Regions from separate parts of the Streptococcus oralis genome, predicted to be linked through region 2. Evidence: predicted binding sites of a transcription regulator. Region 2 holds the regulator's gene; the other holds the start of a gene.
What was found. The regulator CtsR, encoded in region 2, represses protease genes until heat stress. The targets are predictions, from matches to a motif close to TTGGTCAAAAAAGGTCAAANA.
Positions count from the first base shown of each region.

Region 1 (4,758 bases), 710 kb from region 2:
ATCTTGGATGGTTTCGATTTCCGGTTCACGAATAGCGCGGTGTTTGTTGGAAATGAGGATTTCATAGTGAAGCGGAGCTTGAGTGAAAATCACATCTGTGTTTCCAGCAGAATAGACCTCGACAAGAGTTGCGTCTGTGCTTTCTAATTGGCTTTTAACAAGTTGCGAGTGTGAATTAGTCGTGTTGATAAGCTTCATAATAGTTCCTCCAATTTTCTAACTCTATTATAGCACTTTTTGGATAAAATCGTGTATTTTAGTCAATTCTATGCTGAATTTTCCAAGCTTCTATTCCCCATTTATGGCTACCACGTTTGAGTTTTTCAATTGCTTCATCAATAGGAAACCAAGCAATATGATTAAAATCTTCTAATGGTTTTTGTACTTCTTGGAAAGAAGTGGCTTCATAGAGATAAGCTGGATTGTAGTAGTAGGTATCACGGTGGCGAGAGTAAAAATACTCATCAGCTTGCCCATAATAGGTTCCGATTTCAGCTGTAAAGCCTAGTTCTTCGATTAGTTCTCTCTTCAGTGCTTCTTGATGGTCTTCGCCTGCTTCAATCTCTCCGCCTGGCAAGAACCAAGCCCCATTGGGAGCTTGAACTAGAACGATTTGTTTTTTTTCCGCATCCGGAATAACTGCGTACACACCATAGCGGGGCTGGTAGGTCACATTCTCTTTTTTTTCACCAAAAGTTGGGTTTACCATTGCATTTTCCTCATTCTCTAGTATCTTTATTATTATCATAATGGACGAGGGGCAAGCTGTCAAGAATAAACAGTTATTTTAGTAAAAAAGGTGCAGAAAATGATAGACTTCCTGCACCTGTTAGATCGTTTTATTCTTCTTTTTCAGAAGCATTCTCTTCTGCTTTCTCACTTTTCTTGGCAGATTTGATTTGAATCTTGCCATTGCTTGTCATAATTGCCTTGAGGTCTTTTTCACTTGGGTTTTCAAGGTAGTAGTCTGTGATAGCATCCTCGATATGGTCTTGAATGGTACGGCGGAGTGGCCGTGCTCCCATTTTTGGATCATATCCCAAGTCAACCAACTTTTCCTTGACCTTGTCTGTCACATCAAGGTGGATATTGTTGCTGGAGAGGCGTTTGTTGACATCTGCTAGCATGAGTTCGACGATTTGGAGAAGGTTGTCCTTGCTGAGAGGTTTAAATTCGATGATGCCGTCAAAACGGTTCATAAACTCAGGACTAAAGAAGTTGCCGAGTTCACCGAGAACAGAGTTGGTTCGACCTTCACGAGCAGCTCCAAAACCAACGCTGGCTTCGGCCTTACCAGTACCCGCATTTGAGGTCATGATAATGATGGCATCCTTAAAGCTAACTGTTCGTCCTTGCCCATCAGTCAAACGACCATCGTCCAAGACTTGGAGGAACATGTGCATCACATCTGGGTGGGCTTTTTCAACTTCATCGAGAAGGATGAGAGAGTAAGGATTGCGACGAACTTTTTCCGTTAACTGACCAGCTTCATCGTAGCCGACATAGCCTGGAGGGGCTCCGACTAACTTAGCCACGCTGTGTTTTTCCATGTATTCACTCATATCAAAGCGAATCATGCTGTTAGCAGAACCAAAGAGCTCAATGGCTAGTTGTTTGGAAAGTTCTGTCTTACCGACACCAGTTGGTCCGACAAAGAGGAAACTTCCGATTGGGCGGTTGGGAGTACCAAGTCCAACACGATTACGACGGATGGCTTTGGCAATCTTATCGACAGCCTCGTCTTGTCCGATAACATGGGCCTTGAGGTCTTCTGCTAGATGGATCAATTGAGACTGTTCTTTTTCTTTTAGCTCCCCAACAGGGATATTGGTTTTCTGCTCGATGATATGTTCAATCGTTTTCTCGCTGATGATTGGAGTATCCTGATCGGTCACCTTGTTCTTTTGCATTTCCTTGTACTTGGCAATCTGATCACGGAAGTAGGCAGCTTTTTCAAAGTCTTCCTCTCGTGTAGCTTGTGCCTTGAGATTTTCAGCTTCAATCAAGCGTTGATCAATCACTTTAGGATCAACAAAGTTCAGCGTCAAATTCATCTTTGAACCGGCTTCGTCTAAAAGGTCAATAGCCTTGTCAGGCAAGAAACGATCTTGGATGTAACGATTGGAAAGAGTAGCAGCTGCTTCGATAGCAGCATCGGTATACTTGACGTGATGGTAGTCTTCGTATTTCTTTTGAACCCCTTTGAGGATGGTAATGGTTTCTTCGACAGTTGGTTCATCTACCTTGACAGGCTGCATACGGCGCTCCAAAGCAGCATCTTTTTCAATGATGCGGTATTCATTGAGAGTAGTAGCACCGACCAGTTGCAATTCACCACGGGCAAGGGCAGGTTTGAGGATATTTCCTGCATCCATATTGCCATCGCCAGCAGATCCCGCACCGACAATTTCATGGATTTCGTCGATAAAGAGAATGATATCCTCACGTTTGCGTATCTCTTCCATGAGCTTTTGCATACGCTCTTCAAATTGGCCTCGAATCCCTGTTCCTTGAACTAGACTGACCACATCCAGACGGATGACCTGCTTGCCTTGGAGTTTATGGGGAACATCGCCATCGACAATCTTCTGAGCTAGACCTTCCACAACGGCTGTTTTACCAACACCTGGTTCTCCGATGAGGACAGGATTGTTTTTTGTTCGACGGTTGAGGATTTCGATAACGCGAATAATCTCCTCATCTCGACCGATAACAGGGTCAATATCTCCTCTACGAGCAATCTCAGTAATGTTGATACCATATTCCTCTAGGAGTCCTCTTTCTTGGCTAGGAGGTGTTTGAAGTGGACCGCGGTTTTGAGGCCCATAACCCCCATTTCCACCGTGACCATCACCTGATTGAGTGGGAGGAATGTTATTAGAAGAAGGTCTGAAATTGTTCAAATCATTGAAAAAGTCTCCGAAAGGATCAAAGTCACGATTGTTTAGGTCAGTCATTCCTTTAAAGAGGGTATTGTTTGGGTCTGTTTTGATAATTTTATAGCAATTTTGACAGAGATCAATTTGTTTTTGCTGTCCATTGATATTGGTATACAGATGAATTGTTGAGTCGTTTATTTTACAGTTTTGACAGAGCATACATCTACCTCATTTCATTCTTATTCTTGGCCTAAGAAAAAGGTCAAGAATAGTCAAAGTTTTATACTCTCATTATAGCATGATTAAGGTGTAAAGCAAGTAAAAAGATTGGGAAGTGGTCGTTTTTAAAAGAAGGATTTATGGAGAATCCAGCGACATTGAAGGTAAAAAAAATCCCATTTGTGGTGACAAAAAGGATTCTCATTCATCGGGCCTTACTGCCCGTTGTTTTTATACTAGTAAAGGAGTTCGTAGATCTCCATTGCAATCAAATCAATGCTATCAAAGGTATAAGTTTCACGTGCTTCAACATCGCGAAGGGTGAAGAGTGATCCGTTTTCTTCGTCATAGCTGTATGCAACTTCTGCAACAACAACTCCTTCACGTTCAAAATTACGTTTTAGATTTCCGCCATCTTTTGTCATAGCTTCTAGGCGGTTGATGATTCTAACCAAATGTGATTCCATTATGATTCTCCTCCATTTCTTATCGTTACTATTTTACCATAAACCACGGGGACTTGACTAGAAAAAACTAAGATTTCTCGCTATTTCTCTTTTGCATAAAATTATTGGTGAAAATCAGTGAAAAAATATTGAATTTTAATTCAAGATATGTTATAATCATACAAACTAATGTTTAGAAAGCTGAGTTTATATGAATTTTTCCTTTTTACCAAAGTATTTACCTTATTTTAATTACGGAGCTCTTATCACTGTAGTGATTTCAATTCTGGTAGTCTTTTTCGGTACCATTCTAGGTGTCTTATTGGCCTTTGCTCAACGCTCACGTTTTAAACCTCTTGTCTGGTTTGCGAATATCTATGTATGGATTTTCCGAGGAACACCGATGATGGTTCAGATTATGATTGCCTTTGCTCTTATGCATATCAATGCTCCGACTATTCAAGTGGGAATTTTAGGAGTTGATCTTTCTCGTTTGATTCCTGGTATTCTGATTATCTCGATGAACAGTGGAGCTTACGTTTCAGAAACTGTTCGTGCGGGGATCAATGCGGTTTCTAAAGGTCAGTTAGAGGCCGCATACTCTCTTGGGATTCGTCCGAAAAATGCCATGCGTTATGTCATTTTGCCACAAGCTATCAAGAATATTCTTCCAGCTCTGGGAAATGAATTTATCACCATTATCAAGGATAGTTCGCTTTTGTCAACAATCGGAGTCATGGAACTTTGGAATGGAGCTACAACGGTAGCAACGACGACCTATCTACCTCTAACGCCTCTCTTATTTGCAGCCTTTTATTACTTGATTATGACTTCTGTTTTGACAGTGGCTTTGAAGGCATTTGAAAATTACATTGGACAAGGAGACAAAAAATAATGACAGAAACCTTGATAAAAATTGAAGGCTTGCATAAGTCTTTTGGGAAGAATGAAGTCTTGAAAGGGATTGACCTTGAGATTAAACGAGGAGAAGTTGTGGTCATTATTGGTCCGTCAGGGAGCGGGAAATCAACTCTCCTTCGTTCGATGAATCTCCTTGAAGAAGCAAGTAAAGGTAAGGTTATCTTTGAAGGAGTCGATATCACAGATAAGAAAAATGACCTTTTTGCCATGCGTGAAAAGATGGGTATGGTATTCCAACAATTCAACCTCTTTCCCAATATGACAGTGATGGAAAATATCACTTTGTCACCAAT
Region 1 covers NZ_CP065707.1:1,067,099-1,071,856, forward strand. The annotation lists gene I6G42_RS05205 (DUF1827 family protein) at 1-198, opposite strand, end outside; gene I6G42_RS05210 (NUDIX hydrolase) at 257-709, opposite strand; gene I6G42_RS05215 (ATP-dependent Clp protease ATP-binding subunit) at 840-3,098, opposite strand; gene I6G42_RS05220 (DUF1797 family protein) at 3,335-3,565, opposite strand; gene I6G42_RS05225 (amino acid ABC transporter permease) at 3,756-4,439, shown strand; gene I6G42_RS05230 (amino acid ABC transporter ATP-binding protein) at 4,439-4,758, shown strand, end outside.
Region 1: the regulator CtsR is predicted to act here: its motif matches at 3,138-3,158, upstream of I6G42_RS05215 (ATP-dependent Clp protease ATP-binding subunit).

Region 2 (4,758 bases):
GTCAGGTGAAGTGGTTTCTATTCTAGGTCCAAGTGGTGTAGGAAAGACCACCCTCTTTAACCTAATCGCTGGGATTTTAGAAGTCCAGTCTGGGCGAATTGTCCTTGATGGCGAGGAAAATCCTAAGGGGCGCGTGAGTTATATGTTACAAAAGGATCTCCTCTTGGAACACAAGACGGTGCTTGGCAATATCATTTTGCCGCTCTTGATTCAAAAGGTGGATAAAGCAGAGGCTATTGCCCGAGCAGACGAAATCCTTGCAACCTTCCAGCTGACTTCTATACGGGATAAGTATCCTCACGAACTCAGCGGAGGGATGCGCCAGCGTGTGGCCTTGCTGCGGACCCATCTTTTTGGCCACAAGCTCTTTCTTCTTGACGAGGCTTTTAGCGCCCTGGACGAGATGACAAAGATGGAACTCCACGCTTGGTACCTTGAGATTCACAAACAGCTACAGCTGACGACCCTCATCATCACGCATAGTATCGAAGAGGCCCTCAATCTCAGCGACCGCATCTATATCTTGAAAAATCGGCCTGGGCAGATTGTCTCAGAAATTAAACTAGATTGGTCTGAAGGTGAGGACAAGGAAGTCCAAAAGATTGCCTACAAACGACAAATATTAGCAGAATTGGGATTAGATAAGTAGAAAAATAGGGAGTTGGTGAAGATTATCCTTTACCAGCGCCCTTTTTGTAAAGCAATAGAAATAGTGTACGACATGTTAAGCAGACTGAAGAAATTACGGAGAGAAAATGGGACATCAGTTGTCTCCTTTGCATTTATTGCAATTGCTATAGTATCAGGATTTATAATTTACTTTAGTCCTGATATTGCAAAGTTATTAGGATTAGATGAAAAAAGATTTGAAAACGTAGTGGGAACAGTTTTAACTCCGACATTATTATTTATAGGTTATTTAATTTTTGAAAAATCTGTAGATAAATATCGAAAAGAAATTAAATAGGAACAGAAAATACTAAAAGAAAAACAGAATGAGTTGGGAGACAATTTTAAAAGTTAAGAGAAAATTAGAATTGTTGGTGGAATAGGTTTTCTTTACTAGGGAAATGGAGATATAGAAAAAGCACGTTTGACCGTACTAGCGGAAGTAGAAAGGCTAAAAATGAAAGGCGATTATTATGAGTAAAAAAAGTAGAACAGAAAAAGCCAAAGTAACAGAAAATGCAGATTTGGGAGCGTATTTTTTAATTTTAGCAGTTGTAGCCGTTGGGGCACTTGCTTATTTTTCAGAAGATTTTGGGACAAGGTGGGCAAAAGTTATAGAAATAGTCGGAGCGCCGTTTTCTTTAGGTTTAGGTTTTTTCGCTTTTGATAAAGGTTTTGAAATGTTAGGCAAGTATAACGAAAAAAACAAAGGCGACGAATGAAAAGTCAAGAAACTAAAACAGAATTTATTAAACTAAGAGCGTCTGGGAAATCATTTGACTATATAGCTAAAGAACTAAGTATCAGTAAGTCAACTTGTAGCAGTTGGGAAAAAGAACTAAAAGACGCTATAGCAGAATTAAAACAGGAACAGCTTAACGAATTATAGTTCCTTGCCTGCTGAACTCGTCAATATTACGCCCTTTTTAGGACTCTTTTTTGTGGACTTTTTTAGGAACTTTCAAGAAAAACTAAGGCGAATTAATGCCAAAGTGTTTTTTAAAAAAGTCAGTATTTCCAATGGTTGAGCCTTAAAAATTTGACTTATAGAGTGTTAAATGATAGTATAGTCAAAGATAGTCAAGGTTCAAAGAAGGAGTTTGATTTACTATGAGATTTAAAAATACATCAGATCATATCGAGGCCTATATCAAGGCGATATTAGACCAGTCTGGTATCGTGGAATTGCAGCGGAGCCAGTTGGCAGATACCTTTCAGGTTGTGCCAAGTCAGATCAACTATGTAATCAAGACACGCTTTACGGAAAGTAGAGGTTACTTGGTTGAGAGCAAGCGTGGTGGCGGAGGCTACATTCGAATAGGCCGGATTGAGTTTTCCAGTCATCATGAGATGCTCCGCGATTTGCTTTACTCGATTGGTGAGCGAGTTAGTCAGGAGATCTATGAGGACATTCTCCAGCTTTTGGTGGAGCAGGACTTGATGACCAAGCAGGAGATGACCTTGCTGACTTCAGTAGCAACGGATCGTGTCCTAGGGGAAGAATCCTCAGTTGTCCGTGCCAATATGCTCCGACAGCTATTACAAGAGGTAGATAGAAAAGAGAAGTAAGATGAACTATTCAAAAGCATTGAATGAATGTATCGAAAGTGCCTACATGGTTGCTGGCCATTTTGGAGCTCGTTACCTAGAGTCTTGGCATTTATTGATTGCCATGTCCAATCACAGTTACAGCGTGGCAGGTGCGACTTTAAACGATTATCCATACGAGATGGACCGTTTAGAAGAGGTTGCGTTAGAACTGACTGAAACGGACTATAGCCAGGACGAAACCTTTACGGAATTGCCTTTTTCTCATCGTTTGGAGGTCCTATTTGCAGAAGCAGAGTATGTGGCCTCAGTGGTCCATGCAAAGGTGCTAGGGACAGAGCATGTATTATATGCAATCTTGCATGATGGCAATGCCTTGGCGACTCGCATCTTGGAGAGAGCAGGCTTTTCTTATGAAGACCAGAAAGATCAGGTCAGAATTGCTGCTCTTCGTCGCAATTTAGAGGAACGTGCAGGATGGACAAGAGAAGACCTCAAGGCTTTACGTCAACGCCATCGCACAGTAACTGACAAGCAAAATTCCATGGCCAATATGATGGGTATGCCTCAAGCTCAAAGTGGTGGTTTAGAGGACTACACGCATGACCTGACGGAGCAAGCGCGTTCTGGCAAGTTAGAGCCAGTTATCGGTCGTGACAAGGAAATCTCACGTATGATTCAGATTTTGAGTCGGAAGACCAAGAACAATCCGGTCTTGGTTGGAGATGCTGGTGTCGGGAAAACAGCTTTAGCACTTGGACTTGCTCAGCGTATTGCTAGTGGGGATGTACCTGCGGAAATGGCCAAGATGCGTGTTCTAGAGCTTGATTTGATGAATGTTGTTGCGGGGACACGTTTCCGTGGAGATTTTGAAGAGCGCATGAACAATATCATCAAGGATATCGAGGAAGATGGCAAAGTAATCCTCTTTATTGATGAACTTCACACCATCATGGGTTCTGGTAGCGGTATTGATTCGACTCTGGATGCGGCTAATATCTTGAAACCAGCCTTGGCTCGTGGAACTTTGAGAACGGTTGGTGCAACCACTCAGGAAGAATACCAAAAACACATCGAAAAAGATGCTGCCCTTTCTCGTCGGTTTGCCAAAGTGACGATTGAAGAGCCAAGTTTAGCTGACAGTATGACTATTTTGCAAGGTTTGAAGGCGACTTATGAGAAACACCACCGTGTGCAAATCACAGATGAAGCTGTTGAAACAGCTGTCAAGATGGCACATCGTTACTTGACCAGTCGTCACTTGCCAGACTCTGCCATTGATCTTTTGGACGAAGCGGCAGCAACGGTGCAAAACAAATCCAAACATGTGAAAGCAGACGAATCCGACTTGAGTCCAGCTGACAAGGCATTGATGGATGGCAAGTGGAAACAGGCAGCCCAGTTAATCGCAAAAGAACAAGAAGTCCCTGTCTATAAAGACTTGGTGACAGAATCTGAAATTTTGACGACCTTGAGTCGCTTGTCAGGGATTCCAGTCCAAAAACTGACGCAAACAGATGCTAAGAAATACCTGAACTTGGAAGCTGAACTACACAAACGTGTCATCGGTCAAGATCAAGCTGTTTCAAGTATTAGCCGAGCCATTCGCCGCAATCAGTCAGGTATTCGCAGTCACAAACGTCCAATTGGTTCCTTTATGTTCTTAGGACCGACGGGTGTCGGGAAGACCGAATTGGCCAAGGCTCTGGCAGAAGTTCTCTTTGATGACGAATCAGCCCTTATCCGCTTTGATATGAGTGAGTATATGGAGAAATTTGCAGCTAGCCGTCTCAATGGAGCTCCTCCGGGCTATGTGGGCTACGAAGAAGGGGGGGAATTGACAGAGAAGGTCCGCAATAAACCTTACTCAGTGCTTCTCTTTGATGAGGTTGAAAAAGCCCACCCAGACATCTTTAATGTCCTCTTGCAAGTCTTGGACGATGGAGTTCTAACAGATAGCAAGGGTCGCAAGGTTGATTTTTCAAATACCATCATTATCATGACGTCAAACCTTGGTGCGACAGCCCTTCGTGATGACAAGACTGTCGGTTTTGGGGCCAAGGACATTCGTTTTGACCAGGAAAATATGGAAAAACGAATCTTTGAAGAGTTGAAAAAAGCTTATCGACCTGAGTTTATCAACCGTATTGATGAAAAGGTGGTCTTCCACAGTTTGGACAGTGAACACATGCAGGAAATTGTCAAGATCATGGTTAAACCATTGATTGCTAGCCTAGCAGAGAAAGGCATCGACTTGAAACTACAAGCTTCAGCACTGAAGTTACTAGCTAGTCACGGTTACAATCCAGAAATGGGAGCCCGTCCACTTCGCAGAACACTACAAACCGAAGTGGAAGATAAGCTGGCAGAACTCCTTCTCAAGGGAGAACTGGTAGCAGGCAAGACCCTCAAGATTGGTGTCAAAGCTGGTCAATTAAAATTTGATATTGCATAGAAATAGAGAATCAGGAGTGATCCTGATTCTTTTTTATCACCTTTTTATAAAAAATAATAAAAAACTATTGACAAAATAAAAATATA
Region 2 covers NZ_CP065707.1:355,865-360,622, reverse strand. The annotation lists gene I6G42_RS01745 (ABC transporter ATP-binding protein) at 1-649, shown strand, start outside; gene I6G42_RS01740 (hypothetical protein) at 665-967, shown strand; gene I6G42_RS01735 (hypothetical protein) at 1,143-1,391, shown strand; gene I6G42_RS01730 (helix-turn-helix domain-containing protein) at 1,388-1,558, shown strand; gene I6G42_RS01725 (CtsR family transcriptional regulator) at 1,780-2,238, shown strand; gene I6G42_RS01720 (ATP-dependent Clp protease ATP-binding subunit) at 2,240-4,672, shown strand.